Regions from separate parts of the Peribacillus sp. V2I11 genome, predicted to be linked through region 1. Evidence: riboswitches for the same ligand, from Rfam matches in the RefSeq annotation. Region 1 holds a riboswitch; each other region holds the start of a gene.
What was found. Region 1 has a riboswitch for S-adenosylmethionine ahead of QFZ73_RS16415 (methionine ABC transporter ATP-binding protein). Riboswitches for the same ligand answer to the same signal wherever they lie in the genome.
Positions count from the first base shown of each region.

Region 1 (3,114 bases):
ATCGCCTGTGCTGCCTCGATGATGCCTTTGTCCACTTCCAACAGGGAGTTCTCCACAAGCCGGGCAATATAAGGAGCCGCGTAAAAGATTAGCGGAACAATGGCCGCATTCGTTCCGATCGCACTGCCGACAATCATTCTGGTAAACGGAATAAGTGCTACAAGCAAGATGATGAAAGGAACCGACCGTAATATATTGATGACGGGGTTCAATACATTGAAGATCCATTTATTCTCCAGGATGTGACCCTTTCTTGTAATGACAAGCAGGATGCCGAGCGGAAGCCCAATCAATCCGGAAAATACCAATGAGATGGCTACCATATAAAGTGTGTCACCGAAAGCTGTCGACAGCTGATCTGCCGTTATTTCCATTCCCCAAAGCGTATTACCCATTTATCTGCACCTCCTGGACGAGAATCCCCTCATCTTTAATATATTGATAAGCCTTGTCCACCTCATTTTTGTTCCCGGTCACTTCAATGATCAAATTCCCGAAAGGCGTTTCCTGGATTTCAGAAATATTGGCTGATAAAACACTTAAATGAACATCATATTTCTTCGAGATCGTTGAAAGTAAAGGAGTACCCGAAGTAGTCCCAATAAAATTAATTTTCCAAATAATCGGAATGTGGGACCCTATGCCTTTTAAGAAACTTTGTGGAATCTCATCATGTATGACCGTTCTCACGAAGTTTTTTGCAATATCCGTTTGCGGTTTGGCAAAAACTTCGAAAACCGAACCTTGTTCAACGACGCATCCGCCCTCCATGACCGCTACCTTATTGCAAATTTCCCTGATGACAGACATCTCATGAGTGATTAGCAGAATGGTAATATTGTATTCTTTATTAATTTTCTTTAAGAGCTGCAGAACTGCACTCGTTGTTTGTGGATCCAATGCAGATGTAGCTTCATCACACAATAAGATTGATGGATTGGTAGCCAATGCTCTTGCAATGCCGATCCGCTGCTTTTGACCGCCGGATAATTGTTCCGGATAACTCTTTGCTTTGCTTGATAAGCCAACGAACTCCAACAGCTCGGCTACCCGCTTTTTGATTTCTTTAGCCGGAGTTCCCGATAAAATCAGCGGCATGGCGATATTATCAAAAACGGTCTTTGAATTCAGCAAATTGAAATGCTGAAAGATCATCCCGATTTTTTTCTTTTCTGCCCGTAATTCCTTCGGGTTCAATTTGGTTAAATCCTTGCCCCCAACAATCACCTGTCCATCTGAAGGATGTTCAAGCAAATTGACCAACCTGATCAACGTACTCTTCCCGGCCCCGCTGTAACCGACTACACCGAATATATCCCCCTTTTCCACTGTCAAATTAATGCCCTTCAAAGCCTCAACAGTCTGTTTCTTTGTTTGATAAACCTTTTTAACATTTTGAAACTCAATCATCCAATCTCCCCCCATGCTGTTTATTTGTACGAATTCATTATCCAGAGAGAAGAGCTTTGCAAAGTTTCATAATGATAGGGTTAAATTCTGCGAAATTTACGAGTAACTGCGTGAAACTCACGAGTAACTACGCCAAACTCACGAGTAAATCTGCGAAACTCACGAGTAACTGCTCAAAGCTCACGAGTTTATGATCACAATTACGAGTACTGCTCGAATTTCACGAGCAATTGCGCGAAACTCATGAGTAACTGCACCCATTCTCCAAATAACCATATACATTTTGAATAAACAAAAGAGGCCTCTTCCGTCATCAGACAGAAGAGGCCTCTTTTAGACATAAAAAAGAGTAAACTCTTAAATTAATTATCTAAGGAAAGCTCCTTCTTATCTTTCAAACTTTCGTCCGTTGGAATTAGCACAGTATTTTTACAAAGTAAAAACCCGCTGCCGAGGTATCATAGGGCCAAGTCCCTCCACATCTCTTGATAAGAATTAACGTTATATTTAATTATGTCCTTCACTATATATTCAATTTTCTCTAAAGTCAACCATATATTTCATTGTTCTAAATATTTTCACAGTATAGTGAATTGACACTTTTTTAATTATATTAATATAATTTATACTTCTATTTCATAATGATTTGCTCATTCTCCATACAGGGTATTTTTCATTTTCTTCGCTTATCTTCAACATGCCTGAACTCGTATATAAACGAATCGCCCTTTGATTATCCGGAGAAACCCTTAAATGATATTCGGATACATTGAATTGCCTGAAAAAGTTTTCTGCGTAGCGAACCAATTCCTTGCCAAGGCCTTTACTCCGGAATTCGGGAATAAGATAAAATAGATTCACATAGCCGATTTCAGTTCCTTCATACTCCCGAATTTGAAGTTCCATTTGTCCAATCGGTTCTTGGTCCTTTTCAATGATCACTTGTCCATCCGGAAATTTGCGGACCCTTTCTTTCATTCTTTGCAGATATGTATTTTCATCTCCAAAACCATCTTCAGATCCAAAACTTACAACAAAAGAATCTTTCCTGAATTTAATGATAATATCTTTATCTTTGTCCGTATCAATGGTCCGAAAGATCAGCTTCATCCACCCCTATCATTTTAGTGAAATAGTTTTCAAATAGGTAAAACTCATTTCACTTACGATCTTTTATGATATTTCACTATCAGGGCTTAAAGAGGCCCTTTCGTTTTTGTGCCTTGATGAAAAAACATTTGCCATCTTCCATTCGTACATTTCCAGATTGAACTCCTTAGGGTATGTTCCACTTTATCTTCATCAAAAATCCGGTACGTGGTTAACACGGTATCATCAGACAATTGATGCATATCAAATTGACTTAGTGTCATTTTAACCGCTGCGGCCCCCTCTTGCCCCAAAAAATCGCTTTTAGACCATATGTTACCCGAACTGCCGAACTCGAAGAAATCATCTTTCAATAATGATGAAAGCTCTTTTGGAGATGTACGGACTTCAGATTTTAACAATTTCTCCTCCAGTTGATGCAAATGCTCCTTTAACACTGAAGATTCACTTTCCATTCATCTTGTCCTCCTTTTACCATTAACGGAAACAACCTTTCAGCACCTGTAATACCTCAATTGATGAACTTATGCAATTCATTAATCTCTATGTTAGTATGTCTTTTGAATGATTTTGGAAAACCTAAATTATAGCTAT
Region 1 covers NZ_JAUSYW010000001.1:3,363,817-3,366,930, reverse strand. Annotated here, with positions in the region: gene QFZ73_RS16420 (methionine ABC transporter permease) at 1-374, opposite strand, end outside; gene QFZ73_RS16415 (methionine ABC transporter ATP-binding protein) at 388-1,410, opposite strand; SAM riboswitch class I at 1,795-1,905, opposite strand; gene QFZ73_RS16410 (GNAT family N-acetyltransferase) at 2,047-2,520, opposite strand; gene QFZ73_RS16405 (nuclear transport factor 2 family protein) at 2,607-2,975, opposite strand; partial or broken gene QFZ73_RS16400 (hypothetical protein) at 3,032-3,114, opposite strand, start outside.

Region 2 (3,114 bases), 590 kb from region 1:
CGTTTCTCCCGATGACCCTGAAAATTTCAAAAGGGCGATTACGCCAAGAACTAAGGCCATTTTTGCTGAAACGATCGGAAATCCAAGTTTGAGGGTGCTCGATATGGAAGCGGTAGCGGAAATCGCCCATGATGCAGGCATACCTTTAATCATTGATAATACCTTCGCGACACCATATCTATGCAGACCAATTGACTTTGGAGCGGATATTGTGATCCATTCCGCTACAAAATGGCTTCTGGGAAATGGAACGACGCTAGGCGGTGTCATCGTGGATGGAGGGAAGTTCGATTGGAACTCGCCAAACTACCCTGGCTTCACGGAGCCCGACCCAAGTTACGACGGTCTGGTATACGCCGAGGCAGTTGGACCTGCAGCATTCATAACGAAAGCCCGAGTCCAGTTACTCCGTGATTTAGGTCCTGCGTTAAGTGCCCAAAGTGCTTTCCAGTTTACGCTTGGACTTGAAACGCTGCATGTAAGGATGAAAGAGCATCTATCAAACACCAAGTCTGTCATTAAATATTTAAAAAACCATCCTGCGGTGACTTGGGTTTCACATCCTGGTGATGAGGATCATCCCGATAAAGCCCTTGCGGATAAATATTTGCCAAAGGGAGCTGGATCTGTCGTTACATTTGGGATACAAGGTAATCGCGAAGCTGGGGCAAAACTTATCAATTCGGTGGAATTATGGTCCCATGTAGCGAATGTTGGGGATGCGAAGAGCTTGATCATCCACCCAGCCAGTACGACCCATCAACAATTGAATGAGGCGGGTCTTGCGAAAGCGGGTGTGCGTGCTGATCAAGTCCGTTTATCCATTGGGATTGAAAATGTAGAGGATTTAATAGAAGATTTGGAACAGGCAATTGAAAAAGCGACGAATATCGTCTCCTTGACTTCCAAAACGGTTTAAGCAAAGTTCCTGTTCATTCTTGTACTAGAAATAATATACATTGCGCTCCTTTTTTATCTATGATAAAATTTCACCATACTAAAGAACTTAATGATGTACAAATATTCTATATATTAGCTCTTATCAAGAGAGGTGGAGGGATGTGCCCGATGAAACCCGGCAACCGACAAGGAGAAATTCCTTGGAAAGGTGCCAATTCACACAAAGTTTAATCACTTTGGAAGATGAGAGGAAGGCCTGTTTCTTCACCTGCCTTTCTGCTCATGCAGAAAGGTTTTTTCTTTTTTTTGGGGAAAAATGATATGAGAAACAGACTAATAATGTAGAGAAATCAACTAAGTTCATAGGTTTTATTGGATAAAAAAAGAGGTGAGGATTAATGATTACATTGACGAAAGTCAGTAAGCTGTTCCGTACAGGAAAAGGAAACAGTGAGACGATCAAGGCTGTAAATAATGTGAATGTTGAAATAAATAAAGGCGAGATTTTCGGTATCATCGGTTACAGTGGGGCGGGGAAGAGTACTTTGATCAGAATGCTCAATGGATTGGAAACACCCACAGAGGGATCCGTTGTGGTGGCTGAAAAGGAAATTTCAAAAATTAAAGGGGCTCAGCTCCGTAAGGCCCGTCAAGAAATAAGCATGATTTTCCAACATTTCAATCTATTATGGTCAAGGACCGTTCAGGAGAATATTTCTTTCCCTTTGGAAATTTCAGGAATTTCTAAAACTGAACGAACCAAGCGTGTGAACGAATTGATCAAGTTAGTCGGACTGGAAGGCAGGGAAAAGGCCTATCCTTCACAATTAAGCGGAGGGCAAAAGCAAAGGGTGGGGATAGCCAGGGCTCTGGCAAATGATCCTAAAGTGCTGCTTTGTGATGAAGCGACTTCTGCATTGGATCCACAGACTACCGACTCAATACTCGAATTGCTTGTTGACATCAATCAGCGCCTGGGATTGACGATCGTTTTGATAACACATGAAATGCATGTAATACGTAAAATCTGTCATCGCGTCGCCGTGATGGAAAGCGGGCAAGTTGTTGAACAGGGTCCTGTCCTGGATGTTTTCAAGAATCCTAAAGAACAAATGACGAAGCGTTTCGTGCAACAAGTAACGGAACCAGAAGAAACGAAAGAAACGATGGACCATTTGCTCGAACGCTATCCTGCAGGCAAAGTGATTCAATTGACCTTTGTAGGTGATCATGCAGAAAGCCCGTTGATCACCAAGCTTGTACGTAACTTCGAGTTGGATGTCAATATCGTTCAAGGTAAGATATCCCAAACAAGAAGCGGTTCATATGGAACATTGTTTATCCATCTTGATGGCACAGAGGATGAAATGCTCCGCGCAATCGAATTCATTAAAGCACAGCAGGTAGGCGTGGAGGTGATTACTCATGCTTGAAGAATTATTGCCGAATGTTGATTGGGAAGACATTATTGAAGCAACGAAAGAAACGCTTTACATGACAAGCGTCTCTGTAGTGGCAACCTTTTTTATAGGCATAATATTAGGATTGATCCTGTTCCTGACAGGGAAGGGGAATATGTGGGGAAACCGGGCAGTCAACGGGGTCATGAGTGCTGTCGTTAATATATTCCGTTCCATTCCATTTCTTATTTTGATCGTGCTGCTCATTCCTTTCACTAAAGCGCTTGTCGGTTCCATGATTGGAGAGAACGCTGCACTGCCGGCACTTATTATCGGTGCGGCCCCATTTTATGCGCGTATGGTCGAAATCGGCCTTCGTGAAATCGATAAAGGTGTAATTGAAGCCGCTAAATCGATGGGGGCAAAAACGAGCACGATCATTTGGAAGGTCCTTCTTCCAGAGTCGATGCCTGCCCTTATTTCCGGGATCACGGTAACATCGATCGCATTGGTTGGATATACCGCAATGGCTGGGGTCATCGGCGCTGGCGGGCTTGGTAATCTAGCCTATTTGGAAGGCTATCAAAGAAGTCAAAATGACGTTACGCTTGTAGCGACTGTCGTTATTCTAATTATCGTCTTTATAATTCAAATTATTGGAGATGTGATTACATCTAAATTGGACAAAAGATAAAGGGAGATGACTAGGATGAAAAAGTTTTTAGGATTTGCATTAATTTTAGTGTTATCTATCGCTTTGGCTGCTTGTGGAAGTGAAAAGGATAAAAGCGGCAGTGATACGGAGAAAGAATCG
Region 2 covers NZ_JAUSYW010000001.1:2,771,571-2,774,684, forward strand. Annotated here, with positions in the region: gene QFZ73_RS13330 (O-acetylhomoserine aminocarboxypropyltransferase/cysteine synthase family protein) at 1-919, shown strand, start outside; SAM riboswitch class I at 1,037-1,150, shown strand; gene QFZ73_RS13335 (methionine ABC transporter ATP-binding protein) at 1,299-2,333, shown strand; gene QFZ73_RS13340 (methionine ABC transporter permease) at 2,326-2,994, shown strand; gene QFZ73_RS13345 (MetQ/NlpA family ABC transporter substrate-binding protein) at 3,010-3,114, shown strand, end outside.
Region 2: another riboswitch for S-adenosylmethionine. It lies ahead of QFZ73_RS13335 (methionine ABC transporter ATP-binding protein); the one in region 1 lies ahead of QFZ73_RS16415 (methionine ABC transporter ATP-binding protein).

Region 3 (3,114 bases), 1.6 Mb from region 1:
GGAAATCCTTGAAATTACAGATACAGATAGCAAAGTTGTCGAGGAGCTAACTGATTTGGATGAAACACGCCGCCAGCGCGGGACTATTGTCGATGTGACCATCATCAGTGACTACCTAAGAAATAATCATCTGCGATTACTGGATACACCGGGGTTCAATGGGGAAAAAAGCGTGGAATCCGATTTCCAAGCCTATTTACATGGCAGTGATGGCCTGATGTTCGTTCTTGACGCCCGGGCGCCTTTCACGGGCAGCGAACGGGATCTGTTATTGGAAATTCAAATGATGGCTCCGAAACTGCCGATTCATTTCCTATTAAATAAAATGGATACGATATACAGTGATCAGGTCGCAGTCCGGATGGAAGACGAAACATGGGATAAAGTGAATGCATATTTCCCGAATGCGAAAGTATTCGCTTTCTCAAAACATTATGACAGCAGGCAGCAATTGAAGGACCTTTCAGCCTTCCTTCAATCGAATTATCAAGATGATAATTGGAAGGAAAGAAGATCTGAAAAAATCCTGGCATTCATTCGTAAAACTTTATCTTATCTATTAGAAAAACGGGCAGCCAATGAGCGGAAATGCGAGCATTCCATCTCTTGGAATGAACAGATGGAAGTCAAACTGAATGGGGCGGTCAATCAACTGGCTGATTTGGAAAAAGAAAAAAGTGAAAATATCATAAGGTCGTATCGTTCGCTTAAGGACGAAGTGAAAAATCAGCTTTATTCAAAAATTCCTGAATTACTGAGGGATTGCTCTAAATCGTTAACGGAAAGCAGTGATTTCAGTCAGGTCCATGTACAGTTAAACCAGGAAATGAATGAGCGGATTCAAAACTTCATTTCTGACAAGATCATGCCTCAATATTACCGTTCTCTTCAAGACTGGATTGCCAGTTCCCAAATGGAGTTCTCACAAAGCCAGCAGTTTATGGATGAGATGAGTGCCGGATTCAATGAATTATACAAAGAAGAACGGATTACGCTGGCAGGTGACTTCAGGGTATTGGATGACTGGCGCCGTGATGCCGACCGGATGACAAGCAGTATCCGCATCGAAAACGTTAATATCCTTTTGCGCAGGACTCCATCACAATTGCTGCTTAAAGGAGCAGGGAAGCTGTTTGGGGCAATACCGCAAAATAAAGCCAATATGTACAATCGTTATAAGAAATACCTGGAAAGTGAAGATTACCTGGATGTTGCCGAAATGATCACGGAACGTTTCCTTACCCAATTTGGATTGTTTGAAAAATCTTTGGATCGGGACATCTCACTTTTCTATCGCAGTTCATTTGCCTTACTTCAAAAAACGATAGAGCAAACGCAGACTGAAATAAAAGACTACCAGGCTGCATTGGAGCATATGAAAGAAAATCCGGAAGTTTACCGTGACCCGATCACTTTGTTCGAAGTGAAATTAAGGCAGTTGGAGAGGCTTGAAAAAATCGAGAAAAAGCGTCTAGCCCAGCTTCAAAGAAAATGAAAAATGACAGGGAACATTTCAAATATTCAAAAATCTATTGACTTTACGACTATATCCCTATAAAGTGATAATTACGAAAACGTAACACAATATATCTCTTATCAAGAGTGGCGGAGGGACTGGCCCTAAGATGCCCAGCAACCGTTCCATTAGGAATTGGTGCTAAATCCTGCAAAACAGAAATGTTTTGACAGATAAGAGAGGGACAAGTCTGCAAAACAGCCGATTAAACCTCTCTATAATTAGAGAGGTTTTTATTTTGGGATTTACACCAACTTAACAGATAAGACTAATAAGAAAATATGGAGGGAAACAAGATGAGAAGGTCTATTAAAGGGATATTCATTTCAGCCATCGCTTCGGCTTTGCTTTTAACGGGTTGCTCTACTGGGCAGAGTTCCACAGAATCGAAGAAAGAAGAAAAAGTATCATTTGAAAATGTCCCGGAAAGATTTGCTGATGGGGATGGAGCCAGAATCAAAGTGATCCGTAAAATTGGCGGTGATGATCATACGGCCCAATACCTGGCGGGGGCAAAAGAAGAAGGAGAAGCACTGGGATTTCAAGTGGATACGTATACAGCAAATGGTGATACGGCTAAATTCCATGATGCGATAGCGCAAGCTTTGGAGGAAGATTACGACGGCTATATCATTTCCCATGGTGATGATGCAGCAACTGTGAATGACGTTCAAAAGTTGGTTGATGCAGGTAAAAGCGTTGTCACATTCGATTCAATAAGCGATCTATCTAAAATAGAAGGCGTAACATTAACTTCACAAGATGATGAAGCTTTGGCAACATTGGCTTTTGATAAACTGATAAAAGAACAGAAAGGTGAAGCGGCAATTGCATATCTTTGGGTGGACGGTTTTCCTCCAATGGTAAGAAGAAATGCAGTCTATCAGGAAAAATTAAAAGAAAATCCTGGGATTAAAGAAGTCGAAAGGTTCGGAGTGGCATCTGCTGATACTTCGGTTCAGACACAAAATGCTGTAGCAGCAATGCTGAATAAATACCCTAAAGGTAAATTGGATGCCATTTTCGCAACATGGGATGCCTTTGCAATCGGTGCAGCCCGGGCGATTAAAGAAGCGGGCAGAGATGAAGTGAAGATATATGGAATTGATGTATCTAATGCAGATCTCCAGGAAATCCAATCAGCTGATAGCTCGTGGTCCTACACGGCAGCAGTCGATCCCAAGTTGATCGGGGCAGTGAATATGAGGATATTGGCAAAAAAATTAGCGGGCGAAGAAACGCCGCAAACATATGACCTGGAGGCATCACTTATTTCACAAAAGCAAATCCAAGCTTCAAAAGAAGCGGTAAACATGGCAAACCTGTCTGGTATTGTCGATGGCTGGGGTGTATCGGCGGAATTTGAAGAAGATTGGATGAAGGTTTTGAAAGATCATTATAAAAAGTAAAAAGAGACACTCTCTTTCCAGTGAAGGGAGTGTCTGTTCAATAAGGGGGAATGGACATGGGCACGAAACTAGAAATGAAGAAGATTTCGATTGAATTTCCGGGGGTGAAGGCGCTGAGTGAAGTTGATTTTTCCGTACAATCAGGGACAGCCCACGCATTGGTCGGTGCAAACGGAGCAGGGAAATCGA
Region 3 covers NZ_JAUSYW010000001.1:1,787,018-1,790,131, reverse strand. Annotated here, with positions in the region: gene QFZ73_RS08570 (GTPase domain-containing protein) at 1-1,495, shown strand, start outside; SAM riboswitch class I at 1,591-1,696, shown strand; gene QFZ73_RS08565 (sugar ABC transporter substrate-binding protein) at 1,813-2,925, shown strand; gene QFZ73_RS08560 (sugar ABC transporter ATP-binding protein) at 2,982-3,114, shown strand, end outside.
Region 3: another riboswitch for S-adenosylmethionine. It lies ahead of QFZ73_RS08565 (sugar ABC transporter substrate-binding protein); the one in region 1 lies ahead of QFZ73_RS16415 (methionine ABC transporter ATP-binding protein).

Region 4 (3,114 bases), 2.2 Mb from region 1:
ATGACTTTTATGATGAAACAGATCCCAATATCAATAAATAAATTATGTGGGCTCTCTTATGGAGGGCTCTCCTTTATTTGATGTGGACTTACCTATCCCGTTCATCTCCATGTGTATGCAGTCAGACCGTTAAACGGATAACATTCAAATAGTTCCATTCTCCCTCGCACTTAAAATATTTTCGTTTAATATCGATGTAATGATATGTTCTGAATCCCATTCATGCCCAGATATCTCGATAAGGGGATAGCGGTTCGGTAAAACGACCTGCTGGATTTCATGAACGGTCAGCCCTTGAGAATGTAAGTTTAAAATTTCACCTTGGAGGTTTTCCAAATAATCGAGTTTTTTCCGGAACATTTCCTTCCCATCAGGCACATGCCCAGCATGGCAGCAAAACACTTCCCCAAAGTCATATTGAAGTAATTTTTTTATGGAACCGATGATGACCGGGACAGACTCCTCCCGTAAGACAAGCTTTGTTTTTGGCGTTACGAAAAGGTCTCCTGAAAAGAGCATGCCATTACTGTGATTCAAATACACCATATGGTCCTTCGCATGACCAGGGGTAAAAATCGGCTCCCACGTTTGGGTACGGGAATGAATGGCCTTCCCTAGCGGCTCAGCTTTAAAGGCGTCTCTCTTTCCCCAGAAAATTTTGCGATATTCAGGATATACAGCATCCTTTGCACAAACCTCAACCGACATCGAGTGAATGAAAAGCGGGACCTTTTTATGTTCCTGTATCCATGCAGCGCCCCCCGTATGGTCTTCATGATAGTGAGTCAGTGCCACTGAGTCGAAGTCTGCGGACTCATAGAATGGAATAAGCTCTTCCAATAAAATCTCTGCTCCAGTATCTATCAATAGGCCATCCGTTAAAAAGACATAAACACTCATCCCCGACTTGTTCCCGCCAGGAGTCCCGTGAACACAAACCACATCATTTATCGTCTTAATCTCTATCATTCAATTGCCTCCCCCATCATTGTACCAAAATAGTTTAATCTTCCTTTTTTTAACTTCACTATAATAAATGTAGTACCACTTTACCTTTTTGACAAGAAAATATTGGAATAATTAACCTTGATGGAATTGCTGGATTATTGCATAATAGCCCTTTTTCCATGAATTTTTTTAACGGACCATACCAAATTTAACGATAAAAAATCATTCCAAAATCACAGAAACGATTGACATTGTCGAATTTTACAAATAATATAGATTATATTATAAAACTTGAAATATTCTAAAATAATAATTTACTTATCAAGAGTGACGGAGGGATCAGGCCCTGTGATGTCCGGCAACCGCCCTTAGGGAACGGTGCCACTTCCTGCAGAATGATTGCATTCTGAAAGATAAGACGCGATATAATTTCGCTGCCTCTTTCTGAATGATAGAGGCAGCTTTTTTAATGTTTAAGGGGGAAAGCGCATGATTGAAATCCGTTCAGTCCGAAAGGAATACGTCTCGAAGAAAAACCGAGTTATCGGAGTGGATAACGTTTCTTTGACCATTAAAACAGGCGAAGTGTATGGAATTGTCGGCTACAGTGGGGCTGGAAAAAGCTCATTACTCCGCTGCTTGAATTTGCTTGAACGTCCGACAGGTGGAAATATCATCATCGACGGCATTGATTTAAACTCTATATCAAGTAAAGAGCTTCGTAAACAACGCCAAAAAATCGGAATGATATTCCAGCACTTTTCCCTGGTCAGTTCAAAAACCGTTTATGAAAATGTCGCTTTCGCCTTAAAGGCAGCGCATCGATCGAAGGACGCCATCAGGTTACGTGTATTGGAATTGTTGGAAATCGTAGGGCTTAGCGATAAGAAAGATGTCTATCCGGCACAGCTTAGCGGTGGACAGAAGCAGCGGGTCGGCATAGCTCGCGCCTTAGCAAATGAACCCACTGTACTATTATGTGATGAAGCGACTTCAGCCCTTGATCCAACAACTACAAAAGCGATTTTACAGTTATTGAAAAAGATAAGCAGTGAGCTTGGTATCACCATCGTGTTGATTACACATGAAATGGAAGTGGTCAAAGAACTATGCCACCGAGTCGCCGTCATGCAGGATGGCCGGGTAATTGAGGAAGGCCCCGTTTATGAAATATTTTCACAGCCTAAGCAGGAGTTAACGAAGCAATTCATTAGCAGTGTACTGGATTTCGAACTCCCTTCGCACTTGCTTGAAGAAAGTAAAGGTACGATTATTAAAATTCAATTCGAAGGGCAAACCGCCGGTGAGTCGATTCTTTCGGATACTCTCCAATCCCATTCAGTAAAGGGTAATATTTTACACGGTAAAATTGAGTATATCCAGGATGTCCCTTTAGGCATTTTGATCATCGAGTTAATTGGCGATGCCACCCAAATTCATTCGACATTGGAATATATAAAAAGTCGTTCCAGTTCTGTGGAGGTGTTAAAACATGTCACTGCTTGATCCCATCGTCAATATTTTACCTGATCTTAATAAAGCCTTTCTTGAAACGATTTATATGGTCGGCGTTTCCCTTGCAGTAGCTCTGCTGATCGGTTTACCGCTTGGAGTATTGCTGTTTACGACAACCAGGAATTTATTTTTTGAAAATAGCATCGTGAATCGATCTCTCGGTTTCGCAGTCAATATTGTACGTTCAATCCCGTTCATCATTCTCTTGGTCGCCCTCCTTCCTTTAACGGACCTTCTTACGGGATCGACGATAGGGCCAAGAGCGGCTTCTGTTTCCCTGTCCGTATCGGCAATACCTTTTTTTGCAAGAATCGTTGAATCGGCATTACGTGAAATAGACAGAGGAGTGATTGAAGCTGCAATTGCCGTAGGTGCCACTCCATGGATGATCATTAAGGATGTACTTCTTCCAGAGGCAAAACCGGGAATCATTCAAGGATTGACATTAACGACCATTTCGCTAATCGGTTACTCTGCAATGGCAGGGACAATCGGCGGAGGCGGAATTGGCGACCTTGCCATCCGGTACGGATATTACCGTTATGACAACACAGTCATGATCACGACGATCGTCGTGCTGATCTGCCTTGTGCAAATCATTCAAATGGTTGGTGACAAAGCCTCATACATTGTTAACAAACGATAGGATCA
Region 4 covers NZ_JAUSYW010000001.1:1,126,079-1,129,192, forward strand. Annotated here, with positions in the region: gene QFZ73_RS05480 (hypothetical protein) at 1-41, shown strand, start outside; gene QFZ73_RS05485 (MBL fold metallo-hydrolase) at 145-969, opposite strand; SAM riboswitch class I at 1,264-1,368, shown strand; gene QFZ73_RS05490 (methionine ABC transporter ATP-binding protein) at 1,438-2,454, shown strand; gene QFZ73_RS05495 (methionine ABC transporter permease) at 2,441-3,109, shown strand.
Region 4: another riboswitch for S-adenosylmethionine. It lies ahead of QFZ73_RS05490 (methionine ABC transporter ATP-binding protein); the one in region 1 lies ahead of QFZ73_RS16415 (methionine ABC transporter ATP-binding protein).